DNA from 3 places in the Arthrobacter sp. 10N43 genome. Region 1 is predicted to be linked to each of the others. Evidence: riboswitches for the same ligand, from Rfam matches in the RefSeq annotation. Region 1 holds a riboswitch; each other region holds the start of a gene.

Region 1 (6,269 bases):
CCACTGCGCCACCTTGGTGGCGTTGGCAACGTGGCGTTCGACGCGCAGGCTCAGCGTTTCGATGCCCTGGGCGATGAGGAAGGCGTTGAAAGGGGACACGGCAGAGCCGAGGTCGCGCAGGAGCTGCACGCGGGCCTTGAGGATGTAGGAGAGGTTGGCGCCCAGTGCGCCGTCCGCACCGAGGTCCCGGGCGTAGACCAGGCCGTTGTAGGTGGGGTCGGGGGTGTTGAAGCCCGGGAACCGGGCGGGGTCCTTGCCGAAGTCGAACTTGCCGGAATCCACGATCACCCCGGCGATCGCGGCGCCGTGGCCGCCCAGGTACTTGGTGGCGGAGTGGACCACGATGTCCGCGCCCCACTCGATCGGACGGATGAGGTACGGGGTGGAGAGTGTGTTGTCGACGATCAGGGGCACGCCGGCCTCGTGGGCCACCCCGGACACGCCTTCGATGTCCAGCACGTCCTGGCGCGGGTTGGAGACCACTTCGCCAAAGAACAGCTTGGTGTTGGGCTGGACGGCGTCCCGCCAGTGGTCCAGGTTGTCCGGGTCCTCCACGAAGGTCACGGAGATGCCGAACTTCTTCAGCGTGTGGGCGAGCAGGTTGTAGGTGCCGCCGTAGAGGCTGGGGCTGGCCACCACATGGTCCCCGGCCTCGGCGATGTTGAGGATCGCGAAGGTCTCGGCGGCCTGCCCGGAGCTGAGCAGCAGGGCTGCGAGGCCGCCCTCAAGGCTGGCCACGCGCTGTTCGACGGCGTCCTGGGTGGGGTTGCCGATCCGGGTGTAGATGGGCGCGAGTTCGGCGAGTGCAAAGCGGTTCGCGGCGCTTTCGGCGCTAGGGAACACGAACGACGTCGTCTGGTAGATCGGCAGGGACCGCGCGCCGGTGGCGGAGTCGGCCTCCTGGCCGGCGTGGATCTGGCGGGTTTCAAAGGACCAGGCAGTGGACATTGACGCTCCTGAGGGTACTGGGCACAGCACCGGCCAGGGCCCTTCGGCCCGTACCGGCGCAGGCGCCGCGCTTGCCTTCCGGCGGGCGCCGGACGGCCGGGTCCTCACCCGGGGCACCCCACCGCGAGACGAGGGTTGCCGGCCAGCAAACCGGGGCTTTGCGCTGGCACTCATGACCTTGCTTCAGTGTAGGAATGGCGGCGGAGCGCTGGATAGCTTTGTGACGAAGATGAAGGCGCCGGTCCAGGAATGCCTCTCGGGATGTAACGGCAGGTAACACTGGACATCCCACGATGGTAAGGCAAGCCTAAGCTGAGAGGTCCATCACAAAGTGCCAAGATGAGGGCATGCGCATGGATCACGTCTCTTACGCCTGTGAACACGATGGCTTGGCAGCCACCACTGAACGTATTGCGTCTGCCCTCGGCGTCGAAGCCGTGAAGGGTGGAGTGCACCCCCGTTTCGGGACACGCAACATGATTATCCCGCTCGCGGGACACAAGTACCTGGAAGTCGTGGAGGTCCTGAACCACCCGGCCTCGGACAAGGCCCCGTTCGGCCAGGCTGTCCGGGCACGCTCCGAAGCGGGCGGCGGCTGGATGGGGTGGTGCGTCGAGGTTGACGATCTCGCCCCGTTCGAAGAGCGGCTCGGCCGCGCGGCCGTGAACGGCAACCGGAAGTTTCCGGACGGCCGTGAACTGGTCTGGAAGCAGATCGGCATCCTGGGGCTCATCGCCGACCCTCAGGTGCCCTACATGCTCAAGTGGGAGGGCGACCCGGGACTGCACCCGTCCAACGCCTACGCGAGCGAGGTCAAAATGTCCGCGCTGACCATTGCCGGTTCGGCAGCGCGCGTGACGGAATGGCTGGGCGAGCCGGTTGAAAAGCCGCTGGAAGACGTCGCAGTGAACTGGATCGCACCGCACGGCACGCCCGGCATCCTCTCGGTCACCTTCGAGACCGCCTCCGGAGCGGTCACGATCTAACGCTCCACCCGCCCCACGCTTCGGCCGCCATCCCCTAGGTGCCAACGATGTCACCCAGGAGATGGCGGCCGAGATTATTTAACGCCCGTCGTCCAGAACAGCCCCTCAGCCCAGGCCCACGGCCTTGCCGAACAGGCTGAACCCCACGAACGCAACGGTGTCCAGGATGGCGTGGGCGATCACGAGCGGCATCACCCGCTTGGTCCGGATGTAGAACAGCGCAAAGATGACGCCCATCACCGCGTTGCCGATGAACGGCCCGAACCCCTGGTACAGGTGGTAGCTGCCGCGGAGCAGTGCGCTGGCGATGATTGCCGCCGGCACGCTCCAGCCCAGTTTCCCGAGCCGGTCCAGCAGATACGCCACCACAATGACTTCCTCGACCACCGCGTGCCGGATCGCGGACAGGACCAGCACCGGCACGGTCCACCAGTACGCGTCCAGGGCGCTGGGGATGATCGACGTCGTGATCCCCAGCGCCCGGCCGGCGGCGTAGAGCCCGAGGGACGGAATGCCGATGAGCGCGGCGAGCCCCAGGCCCTGCAGGAGGTCCTTGCCGGGCCGGGCGAAGTCGAAGCCGATCCTTCGGAACGCCGAGGTTCCGCGCACTCCGGCCGGCCAGTGTTCGGTGAGGAAGTAGATCACCAGGGCCACCGGAACCAGGGCGAAGAAGATGTCCAGCACCTGGTAGGTGAGGTCGAAGTATTCGCGCGTGCTCTGCGAACGGTTCAGCGTGGACGTCCCCTGGGCCAGCGGCGCCGTGGTCATCTTGTCCAGCAGCTGCACCAGGGAGTAGACCGCGGACTGCCCCAGCGACAACCCCAGGACAATCAACACTTCGAACCGCAGCCGACGGCGGGAGGGAACCAACATGTTTCTATCTTGCCTGCAGTTGCCGATAGTTTGCTGGTGCCCGCGTGGTGCAGGCCGCGCGGGCACCGCCGGCATTTTGGGAGCCCTATGCTTGGGGATTATGAGTGCGCCCCGGAAAATCATCATGATCCGGCACGGCCAGTCTGCCGCCAATGCCGATACCTCGATCTACAACCGTGTTCCGGATTACCGGATTCCGTTGACGCCGCTTGGCCTGGAGCAGGCGACCGCGGCCGGCGAGGAGGTCAAGCGCCAGCTGGACGGGCGGCCGGTGTGCGTCTACGTCTCGCCGTATCTGCGCGCCTACCAGACCCTCGAGGCGCTCAATCTTGGCCCGCTCGTGGAGCGGGTGATCGAGGAACCGCGGCTGCGGGAACAGGACTGGGCCAACTTTCAGATCGCCGGCGACATTGAGGACCAGAAGGAACTCCGTAACGCCTACGGGCACTTCTTCTACCGTTTCCGCGAGGGCGAGTCCGGTTCCGATGTGTACGACAGGATTTCCTCTTTCATGGAAACCCTGCACCGGCACTGGTCCAAGCCCAACTACGCCCCGAACGCCCTGTTTGTGACCCACGGGCTGACCATGCGGCTGTTCTGCATGCGCTGGTTCCACTGGTCCGTGGAATATTTCGAGTCCTTGAACAACCCGGAGAACGCCGAGGTCCGCACCCTGCTGCGCACTGCCCGCGGGAAGTACGAGCTCGACAAGCCCTTCACGCAGTGGGAGTTGCGGCGCGTGGACGAAACAGTCCTCGACGCTCCGCCCATGATGTTCTAGCCGGCCCTGGCGGACCGCCGGCGCTACCGGAGCTTCTGCGGAACGCCGGCCCGCCACACCGCGTGGGTCAGCGGGATACCGGGCCGGTAGGCAAGGTGCGTCGCCGACGGCGCGTTGAGCAGGTGCAGGTCCGCGCGGTGCCCGACGGCGATCGAGCCCACCGCACGTTCGCCGTCGACGTCGTTCCCGGATTCCCGGCCCAGGGCCAGGGCGCCGCCGTACGTCGCGGCGCGCACGGCCTCATGGACGCTGAGCCGCATCTGCAGCACGGCGGTAGTTACGCAGAACGCCATGGAGCTCGTGTAGGACGTGCCGGGATTGCAGTTGGACGCCAAAGCGATCTGCACGCCGGCGTCGAGCAGTTCCCGGCCGGGGGCCAGGGGCTGCCGGGTGGACAGGTCGCAGGCCGGCAGGCACGTGGCCACCGTGCCGCGGGTGCCGGAGCCGCCGGTGCCCTTGCCGGAGCCGGAGCCGCCGTCGGCGTCCCACCCGGACCAGCTGGCGGCGAGGGCATCGATGTCTGCGGCCGACAGGTAATTCACGTGGTCCACGCTCGCGGCGCCGACTTCCACCGCCAGCCGGACGCCGGGGCCCTCGCCGAGCTGGTTGCCATGGACCCGCAACCCCAGCCCGGCGGCCTTGCAGGCCAGGAGGACCCGGCGTGACTGCTCCTCGTTGAAGGCGCCCTGTTCGCAAAAGACGTCGGCCCAGCGGACGTAGGGCCGGACCGCGGCGAGCATCGGCCCGCAGACCAGCTCGGTGTATTCCTCCGCGTCCGCCCCGGCGGGCACCAGATGCGCCCCAAGGTAGGTCACTTCGTCCGCGACGGTCGAGGCGATGCGGGCACTGCGGGCCTCGTTTTCGAGGTCCAGGCCGTAGCCGGTTTTGGTCTCCAGGTAGGTGGTGCCCTGGGCGACGGCCTCCGCGACGCGGCCCATGGCAAGGCGGGTGAGGTCGTAGTCGCTCGTGCTCCGGGTGGCGCCGGTGGTGACTGCGATCCCGCCCGCGCTGTAGCTCTCCCCCGCCATCCTTGCTTCGAACTCGGCCGTGCGGTCCCCCGCGAAGATCAGGTGGGTGTGAGAGTCAACCCAGCCGGGCAGGAGCGCCCGGCCGGCGGCGTCCACGGCCTCGTCGGCCGCCGGCGCCTCGGATGCGGGGCCGAGCCAGGAAATCCGCTCGCCCTCGATCACCACCGCCGCGTCGCGGAGGACGCGGTGTTCCGCGTCCTGGGTCATCAGTTCGGCGATATTGGTGATGAGGGTGCTCATGGGTCCATTCTTCAGCGCCGGATGGACCAGCGGGTCGCGGCCAGCGCTTCCGCTGTCCGGGATGCCGGACTGGCCTCGGTGGGCGGGACCGTGGCGGCGGGTCCCTGGCCGGCGCCTTTTCCGGAGAGGATCAGCCCGGCGGCCAGTTCGGCGATGCCGGAGGAGGTCTGGAAACCGTATCCGCCCTGGCCGGCGAGCCAAAAGAATCCGGTGGCTTCGGCGTCGAACCCCACCACGGGGACGCCGTCGGCCGCCTCCGTCCGCAGCCCCGTCCAGGCCTGGCGGACGCCCCTGATCCCGAGCGTGGTGATGGCGTTGAGCCGGGCGACGAGCCGTTCGATGTCGCCGGGGTATGGCCGGGCATCCTCGGGGCCGCTGGGCACGTGCTCCGCGGGCGAGATCAGGATCTGGCCGTGTTCGGGCCGGAAGTAGAAGCTGTCGTCGGCAGCGGCCACGAACGGGGCGGCTTCCGGGAGCGGATTCTCGACGTCGACGATCGCCGCGGTGCGCCGGTACGGCTGGAGCTGGACTTTTTCGACGCCGCTGAGGACGGCAAGCTCATCCGCCCAGGCCCCGGCGGCATTGACCACGACGGCGGACTGGAAGCCTTCCTGCCCGGCGCCCAGTTCCCAGCCGGTGCCCAGGCGCTGGGCCGAATGGACCCTGGCACCGGTGATGATGTCCACGCCGCCGGCCTCCGCACGGCGCCGGTGGTCCTCGAGCAGCACGGGGGCGTTGCATGCGAAGGATCCAGTGTCCAGGCCCGCGGCGCTGAACGACTCCGGAACGAGGGCCGGGCACAGCTCCAGCGCCTCGGCATGGGTGATCCGGCGCATGTGGCCGCTGGCCTCCGCCTGGACGGTGGCGTCGTCCCCGATCAGCATGAAGCTGCGCGGCGTGAGCACCGGTTCCGGGCGTTCGGCGTCCTGGGCGGTGATGAGGTCCAGCGTCCGGACGGTGAGTTCCTGGACCACGGGCGGGCCGTAGCTGGGAATCAGTTGCCGGGCCGAGCGGGCCGAGGTGTGGTAGGCCAAGGTCTGCTCGGCTTCGATCAGGGCCACGCTGCATTCCCCTGCGAGGGCGGAGGCAAGGGACAGTCCGGCGATACCGCCGCCGACAATTACGACATCGTAATGAGCTGACATGGTCCCATCCTTGCAGATGGTCCCATGTCAGGGCAGATGCTCCCCGTCAGGCCACGCCGGTTCCGGCGCTGGTGCGGCCCGCGCCGTCAGGGGTCCGCGGCAGCGGGTCCAGGTGGCTGATGCCGGCAGGGGTCACCTGCAGCACCTGTGCCGTGGCGATGTCATAGAACAGGCCTGTCAGGTGCAGCTCGCCTGACCGCAAGGCCTGCTGCAGGCTGTGGTGCCGCCCCAGCTGCTCCAACTGGATGGCGACGTTGACCATGGCCAG
Region 2 (6,269 bases), on a different contig from region 1:
CCAAGACCCTCTCCTACGCCGTGAACATGGCAGCGCTGCGCTACGCCCACCAGCAGGGCGCCGACGACGTCATCTTCACGTCCGCGGACGGCCGGGTCCTGGAGGGGCCGACGTCGACCGTTCTGCTGGCCCACCTCGAAACCGAGGACGACGGCGCTGGCGGCGTCCGCACGGTCCGGCGGCTCATCACCCCGCAGCTGGACAGCGGCATCCTGCCGGGCACCTCACAAGGTGCCCTGTTCACCGCCGCCAAGGCCGCCGGCTGGGAGCTGGGCTACGGCCCGCTGGAGCCCAAGGACCTGCTGGACGCCGACGCCGTCTGGCTGATCTCCAGCATCCGGCTCCTGGCGCCGGTGAACCACATCGACGGCCAGGAAATCGGCACCCCGGAACTGCGGCGCCAGCTCACGGCCGAACTCAGCGAGCTGTTCTCCACGATCGAATAGCAACGCGGGGTCAGATACGGGCGCCGCAGCAAGGCCTGAAGACCCTGTCCGGCGCAGGGGGCAAGTGGGACGATCCATCCATGAGCTTGAGCCAGGAACAGTCCGCGCGGGAGCAACGCCGGCAGGAGACCCGGCTTAGACGCGAACCGTACATTGGGGCGCGCGAGCCGCCACCGTCCTGTCCGTAGGGCACTTGGTAGACGGTCATTAACCCGGCTGAGCTGGTCCCGCAAAGCGCTTCGGCGCGGGGTTCGGCCTGGCCCGGAGGTGTATGTACTGCGGAAGTGGCCCCGGACCACGTGCCGCACAGCTGCGGAAAGTCATCGGCAGCATTCAGGGAATCGCCCTCTCGCAACGAACGGCAGTCCAATGGATCAGGCAACCCTCGTTGGCTTCGCATTCGGCTATCTGGCAACCTTCATCGTCATTTTCATCTTGTGTTTGCCCTTCACCATCGGGTTGGTGCTGCTCATGCTCCTGGCCGGTGCCGTGCGGCTCATCCTCTTCCTGGCGACCGCCCTGACCGTCGGGCTGATCGGGCTCTTCAAGAGCGCCCGCAGCAGCCTGCGCAGGAGCACCCCCGGGGCCCGGCACGGTTCCGACCTCATCACGCACTGACCGGAGAATCGGCGAAGGGGCGCGCACACTGCCTCCGGGCCGGCGGGCGCGGGCGCCTCAGCCCAGTGCGTCCGCGGGAACAGCCGGGCACCGCCGGAAAGAGGCCGGGTTGAACGCCGGGAGCATGAAGGTTGCCAACACGGCGTCGAGCATTTCCGGGGCCCAGGTGCTGTTCTCCCCGAGGGTCGCGCACACGCCCAGGACCACGGGGGTGCCGTCCGCGCGGCGCCGGATCTGGACCTGCACGGGCCCGGTCAGCCCGAGGGTTCGGACGGCGGCCAGCCCCAGCTTCCGCACGTCCCCGGCCTGGCCCGCCGGCACCCTGCGGCTGACCTCGTCGCTGCCGGCTCGTCCATACGGGGTTTTCGTCTTCTCGAGAACCACGGCCACCGGCGCCATCGCGTTGCGCGCCGGAGTGCCGAACACCAGGCACACGTAGTCGGCGCCCGGGATGAACTCCTGGACAATTTGCCCGGCCGGCATGTTCCGCCAGCTCACGGTGGCGGTTCCGGCCAGCACGTGGACACCGCGGGAGCCTTTGAAGACCCTCGGCTTGATGACCACGGGGCCGCTGAGGCCGGCGAGCGATGCCGGCGCGGCGGCGAGGTCGCCCGGGACCCCGAACCGGGGCACCGGAATGCCGGCTGCCTGCAGTGCCCAGGTGGTGAACAGCTGATCATTGGCCAGGGCCACCGCCGCAGGGTCGCCCACGATGATCCGCACGTCCTGCGCGAATCCGCCACGGGCCGCGGCGAGGACCGGAAGCTCCACGGTGAGCGTCGGAATGATGAGGTTGATGGCTTCCCGGTCAACCAGCCGGCGCAGGTCCAGGATCATGTCCGGGTCCGTCGCCGGGAGGAGCCTCACCGCCGCGGTGGCGGGAACGTCCCCGTCCTGGCGGGTGTCGGCACGGGCGTCGGAGCCCAGATACGGGAGGCCGCGGGCTTCGAGCTGGGCCGCGACGGTCCGGCCGGCAGCGCTTGCTATCCCGGTAACCAGTATTCGCGGGCCCACGATCGCTCCATTCCGGCGTCCCCGGCAGGGCCGCGGCTGCGGCTCCGGCGGTTCCAGCCACCGATTTGCTGACAACTAATGAGTGGAAAGACGTTTCGATTGGGGGACGGCTTGATTCACGGACTGGGCGAATCAGCTGCTCCGGCCGACGCGTCAGACCTGTCCTCCTAGTAGACGGCGAATGGTCCCGGCCAGCACGAGTGGGCAGTACCCGAAACTGGAGCCCGCTACTACTTGTCCGGGTGGTCCGGGTGCCCCATCTGATCCACCAGCCTGAGCCGGCCGCCGTGGGCAGGGTCCGGTTACGGAACATGACGACGGCGGCGGTGCGGGCCGGCGTCGCAGGTGTTACGTTTTTGGGGAGTAATGAGAACCGGCGCCAAGCCCTGACTGGCCGGTCGGCAACCCTCCCTTTCGCGGCGGGGTGCCTCAGGTGAATACTCGGCATATCGACCATTCGAGCTGCAAGCGTGAAGAGGAGATCCGTCGTGCCCGACACGTCCACCCCTGCCATACCCAGTACTACCGCTGCCCCCAATGCAGCCCCCAGCGCCCCCAACGCCGGCGAGGAAAAGCTCGCCTACCGCCTCTTCACGGGGGCCGATGACCGCGCCTTCTGCGAGCGGGTGTCGGCAGCCCTGGCCGAGGGCTATGTCCTGCACGGAAGCCCGGCCGCCAGCTTCAACGGCAGCACCGTGATCGTGGCGCAGGCGGTGGTCCTGCCGGCCGCGATTGCGAGCGCGGACGCCGCCGTGGCCAATGCAGTCGATGAGCTCGACGCCGACGAGTTTGGCGCCGATGAAGCATTCGAGGGCCACGCGTGAGCTACGCCGGAGACCTCAGCCCGCAGGAGGCGTGGGCCAAGCTGGAGGCCGGAGCCATTCTGGTGGATGTCCGGACCGAGGGCGAATGGGCCCACATCGGCATCCCGGACACTGCGTCCGCAGGCGAAAAGCCGAACGATCCGCTCTTCATCCAGTGGAACGTCGCCGGAGGCGCCCCGAACCCGCTCTTCGTGGAGCAGCTAAGGCGGCAGGCACCGGAGGACACCGGCGTCGAACTGGTGTTCCTGTGCCGCTCCGGCGCCCGGTCGATCGCCGCCGCGACGGCCGCGACGGCCGCCGGCTACACCGCGTACAACGTTCTTGAGGGCTTCGAAGGCGAGACCGACCGCTTTGGCGAACGCACCGTCAACGGCTGGAAGAACCGCGGCCTGCCCACCAACCTTGGAAAGATTTAAGTGACTTTCAACCCCGACGCCGCCAGCTGGGCCGCCGACACGCAGGCTGTCCGCGGCGGCCTTGACCGCACCGGATTCCAGGAAACCACCGAGCCGATCTTCCTCAACTCGGGGTTCGTCTACGAGTCCGCCGCCGCCGCCGAGCGCGCCTTCACCGGCGAGGACGAGCGCTTCGTCTACTCCCGCTACGGCAACCCGTCCGTCGCCACCTTCCAGGAGCGGCTCCGGCTGCTCGAGGGAACGGAGGCATGTTTTGCGACGGCGTCCGGCATGTCCGCCGTGTTCACCGCACTCGGTGCGCTGTTGGCGGCCGGCGACCGCGTGGTCGCCGCCCGCTCGCTGTTCGGCTCGTGCTTTGTGATCCTCAACGAGATCCTGCCGCGCTGGGGTGTCGAGACGGTCTTCGTGGACGGCCCGGACCTGGAGCAGTGGGAGGCTGCTCTGTCAGAGCCGACGACGGCGGTGTTCTTCGAGTCGCCGTCGAACCCCATGCAGGAACTCGTGGACATCGCCGCCGTGAGCCAGCTGGCGCACGCGGCGGGCGCCACGGTGGTGGTCGACAACGTCTTCGCCACACCGCTGCTGCAGCGTTGCGGGGACCTCGGCGCCGACGTGGTCGTCTACTCGGGCACCAAACACATCGACGGCCAGGGACGCGTGCTCGGCGGGGCGATCCTGGGGACCAAGGAATTCATTGACGGTCCCGTCAAGCAGCTCATGCGGCACACCGGCCCTGCGCTCTCCGCGTTCAACGCCTGGGTGCTCACCAAGGGCCTGGAGACCATGGCCCTGCGCGTCAACCATTCCTCGGCCTCGGCACTGCGGCTGGCCGAATGGCTTGAGGGGCAGCCCGCGGTGAGTTGGGTGAAGTACCCGCTGCTGCGCTCCCACCCGCAGCACGAGCTCGCGGTGAAGCAGATGAAGGCCGGCGGCACCGTGCTCACGCTGGAGCTTTCGCCTTCCCCGGGACGCACCGCGAAAGAGGCAGCCTTTGCGCTGCTGGACGCGCTGCGGATCATCGACATCTCCAACAACCTAGGCGACGCGAAGTCCCTGATCACGCACCCGGCCACCACGACGCACCGCGCGATGGGCCCCGAAGGCCGCGCGGCAATCGGGCTCAGCGACGGCGTGGTCAGGCTTTCGGTGGGCCTGGAGGACGTGGAGGACCTGATCCGGGACCTCGGCCAGGCGCTCAAGCAGGTCTAGTCCAACGCGGGCGCTTAGGTCCAGGCCATCTTGAGGGCCCGCCAGGCATCGTCGTCGAGCATGCTGGACGGTGTGACGGCGACGGCGGCCGCCCCGCCGGAGACGGCTGCCTCCAGCCCGGCCGCCAGGTCCGCGGCCGGGATACGCCCGTCTTTGGCCCACATGCCGACCGAGATGGCGAACTTGCCGGGCCGCTTCGCCATGGCCCTGGCCAGCTCGGCGGAGTAGGAGGGTGCGGCGCCGCTGAGCCCGAAATAGTCCCACAGGACCAGCCGGTCCGCGGCCGCGGCGAGCAGCCCGTAGTCATGGCCGCTTTCGGGCCGGTCGCCGGCAGGATCGTGCCAGGGCGCCCGGACATCCATGTCGAGGGTGGCGCCGTTGGCGTGCGCGGCCGCCGCCGCCCTGGCCACGAGGGCTGCCACGGCCTTCGACCGCCAGGCGCCGAGACTGGGGTGTCCGACGTCGATGTCCCCGTTCGCGAGCCGCGGCCAGTCCGTCCCGCCGGTGGCCAGCAGGTAGGAATCCCGGTCGTCGCCGCCATAGGTGTTGTTGTCGAATATCAGCTCCGTCAAGGCCACGGCGTCCGGCTGGTACCGCCTGGTCACCTCGGCCACGAAATCCACCAGCCGTTCCCCCACAGGCCCCGTTGTGAGGGCGGTGACGCTGGCGAAGTCCTTCGAGCGGGTGCCGTCGAAGTTGATGCCCGCCAGGCCCGGATTCGTGCTGATCCAGCCCGGAATCAGCAGGTCGATGGTCAGTGTGATCCTGCGCTTCTTCCCATCGCTGCCGGTCCCCAGGGCCTTGACCGCGTCGGCCACGTGGTCACGGCCGGGGACGGCTTCAATCCCGGGGTGGGCGTCCCAGAGGAAAGCCGTCCAGTCCAGCCGCCCGACGCTGATGGTGACGCTGTTGGCGTTCACCTCGTCGAGCCGCCTGGCCAGTTCCGGCAGCGTCGAGGCGGCCTCGACCACTGTCTCGTAGCCGACGCCGACTGTGCGCTCCGCGGCGGATGCCGTCGGTTCCCGCGGCCCGCCGCATCCCGTGGCAGCGAGCGCCAGCACCGACAGGAGCGCCAGGGCAGGGACGCCGGCAGGCCTGCGCCTCAAACGCTGACCTCCGCGCGCCCCGCCGAGGCTTTAACGCTGACCACTCCGGTCCGCGCCAGCTTGTTCCAGCGCGCCTCCGTGCCGCGCAGTTCCTGCACCAGCGCGGCCACCATGGTCAGGCTCGTGAACACGGAATAGAGCGGGATGAGCGGAAGCGCCCAGACATGCCGCAGGTCCTTCCACGCCCTGTTCATGGCCAGGGCAAACACCGTGAGCAGCACGGTGATGAACAGCCCCACCCAGCCAAGGACTGCCCAGACGTCGGCGCCGACCGGGCTGCGGCCCAGCGCCATGAGGAAGACCAGATCCAGGAGCACCAGGATCTGGAGCACCGGCAGGACCACCATGGTGATGGTGTTGAAGAGCAGGTACGCGCCGAACGGGCCGTGCCGGGGGTTGCCGATCATGCCCTTGTGGACGCCCATGGTCTGCAGCAGCCCGCGGGCCCAGCGGACCCGCTGGCGCCAGAGCGCACGGACGGTTGACGGTGACTCGGCATAGACCAGCGCGCGGGGAGCGAAGACCACCCGGTAGCCGGCCTTGTGCACCCGCCAGGTGAGTTCCAGGTCCTCGCCCACGGTGTCTTCGCGGAACGGCCCGATTTCCTCCAGCACCCGACGGGGGAACGCCCCGATG
Region 3 (6,269 bases), on a different contig from region 1:
CCGGCCCGCCCACGACGACGCCGTCACCGGACGCATCATCACCGTTGACCGCGGCCGCTACACGGCCGTCGTCGATGAAGGGACCCCCGGCGAACGCAAGATCATCGCGGCGCGGGCCCGGGAACTGCGCCGCAATCCTGTGGTGGCCGGCGACTTCGTCTCCCTGGTGGGGGACGTCACCGGCGAGCCGGACACCCTCGCGCGGCTGGTCAAGATCCAGGACCGCAAGACGCTGCTGCGCCGCAGTGCCGATGACACCGATCCGATCGAACGCGCCGTCGTGGCCAACGCCGACCAGCTGGTGGTGGTGGTCGCCGCCGCCAACCCCGAGCCGCGGACCGGTTTCATCGACCGCGCTCTGGTGGCCGCGTACGACGCCGGCATTGAGCCGCTGCTGCTCGTCACCAAGGCAGACGTCAAGGATCCCGCAGAGCTGCTGTCCAATTACCAGCACCTCGACTTCCCCGTCATCATCTCCAAAACGGCGGACTCCGCCGCTTCCGGCATTGACGCCCGCTCCGACGACGGGCTCTCCGCCCGGCTGGACAAGGACGCGGTGTCCCAGCTGCGCGGCTATCTCGATGGCAAGGTCACCGTGATGCTGGGCCATTCCGGCGTCGGCAAGTCCACCATGGTCAACGCCCTGACCGGGGCCGAGCGGGCTACCGGAGGCGTCAACGCGGTGACCGGCCGCGGCCGCCACACTTCCTCCTCCGCGCTGGCACTGAAGGTCAACGACGCCCCGGCCGGCAGCTGGATCATCGACACCCCCGGCATCCGGTCCTTCGGGCTGGCCCACGTGGACCCCGACCGGATCCTGCGTTCCTTCCCGGACCTGGAACCGGGCACCGATGACTGCGAACGCGGCTGCAAACACGACGCCACCGCCGTCAACTGCGGCGTCGACAAGTGGGTTGCGGCCGGGCACGCGGGACCCTCCGGACCCGCCCGGCTCGCGTCCCTACGCCGGCTGCTGGGCACTGACCCGCGGATGGAAGCGCAGGAAACCAAGGAACTGGGCACCGTGTCCTAGCCAGCCGGGTTCGCGGGCGGCGGCGCAGTGCCGCGGCCTCCCGGCGGCCGGGCCGCTTTGACGGTAGTTTGGAACCATGAGCCAATCCGCTTCAAGCTACAACGATGACCTGCGCCTTGCCCATGTACTGGCAGATTCCGTCGATTCCCAGACCATGAGCCGCTTCAAGGCGCTCGACCTTCGGATCGAGACGAAGCCGGACCTCACCCCCGTCACCGATGCCGACAAGTCGGCTGAAGAGGCCATCCGCGGCCAGCTCTCCCGCTCCCGTCCGCGCGATGCGGTCCTGGGCGAAGAATTCGGCAGCTCGGGCCATGGCTCCCGCCGCTGGATCATCGACCCGATCGACGGCACCAAGAACTTTGTCCGCGGCGTGCCCGTCTGGGCCACCCTGATCGCCCTCGTCGACGAGGGCGAGCCGGTGGTCGGCGTCGTCAGCGCGCCGGCACTGGGCAAGCGCTGGTGGGCTGCGAAGGGAGCAGGCGCCTACACGGGCCGCTCGCTCGCCGCCGCCACACGGCTGAAGGTCTCCAACGTATCCAAGCTCGAGGACGCCTCACTGTCCTACTCCAGCCTGGGCGGCTGGAAGCAGCGCGGGAACCTGGACGAGTTCCTGGGCCTCACCGAAGAGGTCTGGCGGACCCGCGCCTACGGCGACTTCTGGTCGTACTGCCTCGTGGCCGAGGGTGCCGTTGACATCGCCTGCGAACCCGAACTGAACCTTTACGACATGGCCGCGCTGGTGCCGATCGTGACCGAGGCCGGCGGCCGCTTCACCTCGCTCGAGGGCGAGGACGGCCCCTTCGGCGGCAACGCCCTGGCCACCAACTCAATCCTCCACTCGGAAGTGCTCAAGCGGCTCAACCCAGGGCTCGACGACCTCCTCTAGGCTCCACCCTCAAGGATTCCCAAGGGCCCCTGTACGACTCTGTCCCCAGCTTCACTGTCAGTCATGGCGCTGTCAGTCATGGCGCGGAGCGGGCATCGAGTGGCAGGAGGGCAGCCATGTCTGGATCGGTTCACCCCGCGGATCCCGAAACCCCCGACCCCGGCGTCGGTCCGGTCCTGCTGGTCCTCATTGCGAAGTACCGGGACCTGGACATAGAGTCCGCCGCCAGGCTCCACGCCGTCTCCCCGGAACTGGGCCAGCATCTGCTCGCCGGCAGTTCCGCCGTGTCCGGAGCCGTCATCGTGTCCACCTGCAGCCGCTTCGAGATTTACTGCGAGGTGGCGTCCGGGGAGCACGTAGCAGCCGCCTGTTCCGAGGCCCTGGGTACGGTCCGCCTCTGCGCGAACCTCCCCGCGGCGCGGCTTGCGTGCCTGTTCGAGCACTTCTCCGGGGCGTCGGCGGCGGAACATCTCTTCTCCGTTGCAGCCGGCCTGGATTCCGTCGTGGTGGGCGAGCGCCACGTCGCGGGCCAGGTCCGGCGCGCCCTCGCTGAAGCACAGGCTACGGGTACTGCGGGCGGGCTTCTGGTCCGGCTGTTTCAGGAGGCGTCCCGCACCGGCAGGGCTGTGGGGGCCCGGATCGCGCTCGGCAGCACCAGCAGGTCCATAGCATCCGTGGCCCTTGATTTGGCCACCGCCGGAGGAGCACAGCCGTCCCTGGCCGATGCGTCCGTGGTCCTCTTTGGCACCGGCTCCTACGCCGCGTGCGTCGCGGAGATCCTCAGGAGCAAACGATGCCCCACCATTTCCGTCTTCTCCCAATCCGGCCGGGCGGAGTCGTTTGTGGCAAGCCGGGGTGGCACGCCGCTGACGGACCGGGAGCTGCCCGCCGCCGTTGCGCGGGCAGAAATCATCATTGGCTGCAGCGGCACGGAGAAGCGCATCGGGGCAGCCCAACTGGCGGATTGGCGGGATGGCACCGTCCATCCCCTCACCGTCATCGACCTCGCTCCCAGCCATGACTTCGACCCCGGTGTGGCGGATCTGCCGGGCGTTGAACTGATCACCCTGGACTCTGTTGGATCCGCCGCTCCCCCGGCGGACGCCGAGGCGCTCCGCCTCGCCCGCGCCATGGTCCGGCAGGCGGCGCACCGCTTCGAAAAACGCGAGGAACTGCGCGCAGCCGACGCCGCAATCGTGGCCCTGCGCCGGCACGTCCACCAGGTCCTCGAAGCTGAAATGGAGCGCGTCCTGCGGCAACACGGCAGCGCCGCCCAGGCTGAGGATGTGAACCTGGCGATGCGCCGAATGGTCCGCCGGCTGCTTCACCTTCCAACAGTCCGCGCGCGGGAACTGGCCGCGGACGGCCGGCAGCACGACTACGCGGCAGCAGTGGAGGCCCTGTTCGGCCTCAGTGTCCAGCCCGCCGGCGCCCGCACCTTGCCTCCCCTGACGCGTGTTGCGGCGGATCCGCGTGCTTCGTAGGCCTGGTCCGTAATAATCCGCTTCACAATCGCCGGCGCCTTTTCCCCGGCTGCGCTGATGTCCTACGCTCGATGCAGGTCACGAGTGCCAGCGCTAAACCCCGGTTTGCTGGCCGGCAACCCTCCTTTCGCGGTGGGGTGCCCCGGGTGACGACCTGGCCGGTCCGGAACGGACCCGGCAAGCGCGGATTCCCACCATGTGGGGTCCTGGTCGAGTGAGGTCCCATGACAACTGCCATTTTCCCCGCAGCCCCCGAATTCCACGCCGGCTCCGACGCAGCGCGCCCTGACGGACGCCGCGCCGTCGCGGCCCGGCCGCTGGCCGCCGTCACCGGGGCCGAAATCCAGGCCCCGCTGATCACAGGCGGCCACGCCCGCTACGCCAACCTCGACTACGGCGCCTCCGCACCGGCCCTGTCCGTCGTCTCGGCCTACCTGAACGAAATCCTGCCGTACTACGCGAGTGTGCACCGCGGCGCCGGCTATGCATCGCAGATCAGCACCTCCGTCTACGAGAACGCCCGGGACATTGTGCGGGACTTCGTCGGCGGCCGTGCGGACGATTCCGTGATCTTCACCCGCAACACCACCGATTCACTGAACCTGCTGGCCGGCTGCCTGCCGCTGCGCGACGGCCGCCCCGCCGGTGAGGTCCTCTATCTCGACATCGAGCACCACGCCAACCTCCTGCCCTGGCAGAACGTCCCGCACCGCAGCGTCGTGGCCGCTCCCACCCTCGCAGCCACGGTGGACCGCCTCCGGGACGAACTCGCCCGCGGCGGCGTCAGCCTGCTCGCCGTCACCGGCGCCTCGAATGTCACCGGGGAGATCCTGCCGATCCGGGCCCTCGCCGCACTGGCGCACGAGTACGGCGCCAGGATCGTCGTCGACGCCGCGCAGCTGGCCCCGCACCGGCGGATTGACATCGCCGCGGACGACGTCGACTACCTCGCCTTCTCGGGGCACAAGCTGTACGCCCCGTTCGGCTCCGGCGTGCTGGTGGGACGGACCGACTGGCTCGACGCCGGCACCCCGCACCTGGCCGGCGGCGGCGCCGTCCGTGACGCCCGGCTCGACTCCGTCAGCTGGACCACCGGGCCGGCCCGGCACGAGGGCGGCTCGCCGAACGTCCTGGGTGCTGCCGCCCTGGCCCGCGCCACCCAGGTCATCGCGGCACTGGACCCGGAGCAGTGGCAGGCCCACGAGGACGCCATCCGGTCCTTCCTGGTCGAGGGTCTCGAAGGCATCGAGGGCGTGACCGTGCACCGGATATTTGCCGATTCCGAAGCGGGCGATCAGACCGGCACCATCGGCGTCGTGAACTTCTCGGTCGAGGGCTACGACGCCGGGCTGGTGGCCGCCTACCTGTCGGCCGAACACGGCATCGGCCTGCGCGACGGCCGCTTCTGCGCCCACCCGCTGCTCAAGCGGCTCGGCCTGCCCGCCGGCTCCCTGCGCGCGAGCTTCGGCCTCGGCTCACGGCTGGAGGACGCCGAGCGCCTGCTGGCCGGCCTGCAGCAACTGCGGCAAACCGGACTCGGCTGGGACTACGTGGTGGATGCCGGCCGCTGGGTACCGGCCCACGACACCCGCACCTACCCGCATTGGGCGCCGAACACCCCCGGCACCGCCGGTGCCGCCCCCTGCAACCTGGACTAGCGGCGTCGAGCTGGCCGTGTGGACTACCAGGCCTGCGGAATTAGGGCCCGGCGCGGGTGCGGTAAATTCGAAAGGTATCTGAACCAACAGGACCTTTCCGAAGGAGATCGCACGTGCCACGCGGCGAACCCAAGCTGCCCAGCGCATCGAAACTGCATAGCGGACCGAAACTGCACAGCGCATCGAAACTGCACACCGGTCCCAAACTGCGCGGTGAACGGCGCCAGGAACTCGGCCAGAGCTTCCAGGACGGCGGGGAGCACTATGAACGTGTCCGCCCCGGTTATCCGCAGGATTCGGCCGACTGGCTGATCCCGGCGGGAGCCAGTGACGCGGCAGACATTGGCGCCGGCACGGGCAAGTTCACCGCGCTGCTTGTCGCCCGGGGACTGCACACGGTTGCCGTTGACCCCTCCGCCGACATGCTCGGGCAGCTGCGCCGGACCCTGCCGGCTGTCACCGCCGTCGAAGGCCGCGCCGAAGACACCGGACTTGAACCGGAGTCCTTCGACGTGGTCACGGTTGCCCAGGCGTGGCACTGGTGCGACCCCCGTGTGGCCAGTACCGAGATCGCCCGGATCCTGCGGCCGCACGGCGTCCTTGGCCTGGTCTGGAACCAGCTCGACACGGCGGTGCCGTGGGTGCACCGGCTCTCACGCATCATGCATGCCGGGGACGTCCACAAACCGCACTTCCGGCCGCCTGTGGGCCCTGAGTTCACGGGCCTGGAGAGCCATCTGACACGGTGGGAGGATCCGGTCACCACGGAGGACATCCAGGAGCTGACCAAGTCCCGCAGCTACTACCTCGCGGCATCGGAGCCGACCCGGGCAAAAGTCATGGCCAACCTCGACTGGTACCTGCACGAGCATTTGGGGCACGCCCCCGGCGACGTCCTCAAACTCCCCTACCTGACCCAGACGTGGCGGGCGACGCGGACCTGACGCCCCGGATTGCATGCAGGGCCTGCTGGGCTTATTGTTTCGGTATGCCTAATAATTACTTGTAGGCATCCGTAACTTTGATGCCGGCCCCTGCCGGTGCCGATCATCGCGTCAACGCCGACGCACCAACCACAGGAGCAGGCAGTGCTGGACGTCAAGGGACACGAACAACCGCCGCAGGACGCACGCACCTACAAACATCCGGGTGCCCGCAGGGCGCTGATCGGACTGCTGGGGCCGGCATTCGTGGCGTCGATCGCC

The links. A riboswitch is a leader RNA that binds a small molecule or an ion and turns the genes downstream of it on or off. The one in region 1 is predicted to bind S-adenosylmethionine.
Region 2: it holds a riboswitch for S-adenosylmethionine, as region 1 does, so the genes downstream of both, AC1DDO_RS19215 (DUF1737 domain-containing protein) here and AC1DDO_RS12600 (bifunctional o-acetylhomoserine/o-acetylserine sulfhydrylase) in region 1, are expected to answer to the same signal.
Region 3: it holds a riboswitch for S-adenosylmethionine, as region 1 does, so the genes downstream of both, AC1DDO_RS10770 (aminotransferase class V-fold PLP-dependent enzyme) here and AC1DDO_RS12600 (bifunctional o-acetylhomoserine/o-acetylserine sulfhydrylase) in region 1, are expected to answer to the same signal.

What each region holds. Positions count from the first base shown of each region.
Region 1 is NZ_JBFTIA010000005.1:192,447-198,715, forward strand. Features, by position in the region: gene AC1DDO_RS12600 (bifunctional o-acetylhomoserine/o-acetylserine sulfhydrylase) at 1-948, opposite strand, end outside; SAM riboswitch class IV at 1,011-1,126, opposite strand; gene AC1DDO_RS12605 (VOC family protein) at 1,296-1,934, shown strand; gene AC1DDO_RS12610 (CPBP family intramembrane glutamic endopeptidase) at 2,040-2,807, opposite strand; gene AC1DDO_RS12615 (histidine phosphatase family protein) at 2,908-3,588, shown strand; gene AC1DDO_RS12620 (amidohydrolase family protein) at 3,612-4,856, opposite strand; gene AC1DDO_RS12625 (NAD(P)/FAD-dependent oxidoreductase) at 4,868-6,001, opposite strand; gene AC1DDO_RS12630 (SulP family inorganic anion transporter) at 6,048-6,269, opposite strand, start outside.
Region 2 is NZ_JBFTIA010000013.1:79,367-85,635, reverse strand. Features, by position in the region: gene AC1DDO_RS19230 (aminodeoxychorismate lyase) at 1-446, shown strand, start outside; gene AC1DDO_RS19225 (hypothetical protein) at 816-1,064, shown strand; gene AC1DDO_RS19220 (ATP-grasp domain-containing protein) at 1,122-2,078, opposite strand; SAM riboswitch class IV at 2,441-2,555, shown strand; gene AC1DDO_RS19215 (DUF1737 domain-containing protein) at 2,591-2,902, shown strand; gene AC1DDO_RS19210 (rhodanese-like domain-containing protein) at 2,899-3,318, shown strand; gene AC1DDO_RS19205 (O-succinylhomoserine sulfhydrylase) at 3,319-4,527, shown strand; gene AC1DDO_RS19200 (hypothetical protein) at 4,542-5,633, opposite strand; gene AC1DDO_RS19195 (glycosyltransferase family 2 protein) at 5,630-6,269, opposite strand, start outside.
Region 3 is NZ_JBFTIA010000004.1:551,548-557,816, reverse strand. Features, by position in the region: gene rsgA (ribosome small subunit-dependent GTPase A) at 1-1,033, shown strand, start outside; gene hisN (histidinol-phosphatase) at 1,110-1,922, shown strand; gene AC1DDO_RS10775 (glutamyl-tRNA reductase) at 2,039-3,406, shown strand; SAM riboswitch class IV at 3,483-3,596, shown strand; gene AC1DDO_RS10770 (aminotransferase class V-fold PLP-dependent enzyme) at 3,631-5,064, shown strand; gene AC1DDO_RS10765 (class I SAM-dependent methyltransferase) at 5,235-6,008, shown strand; gene AC1DDO_RS10760 (Nramp family divalent metal transporter) at 6,153-6,269, shown strand, end outside.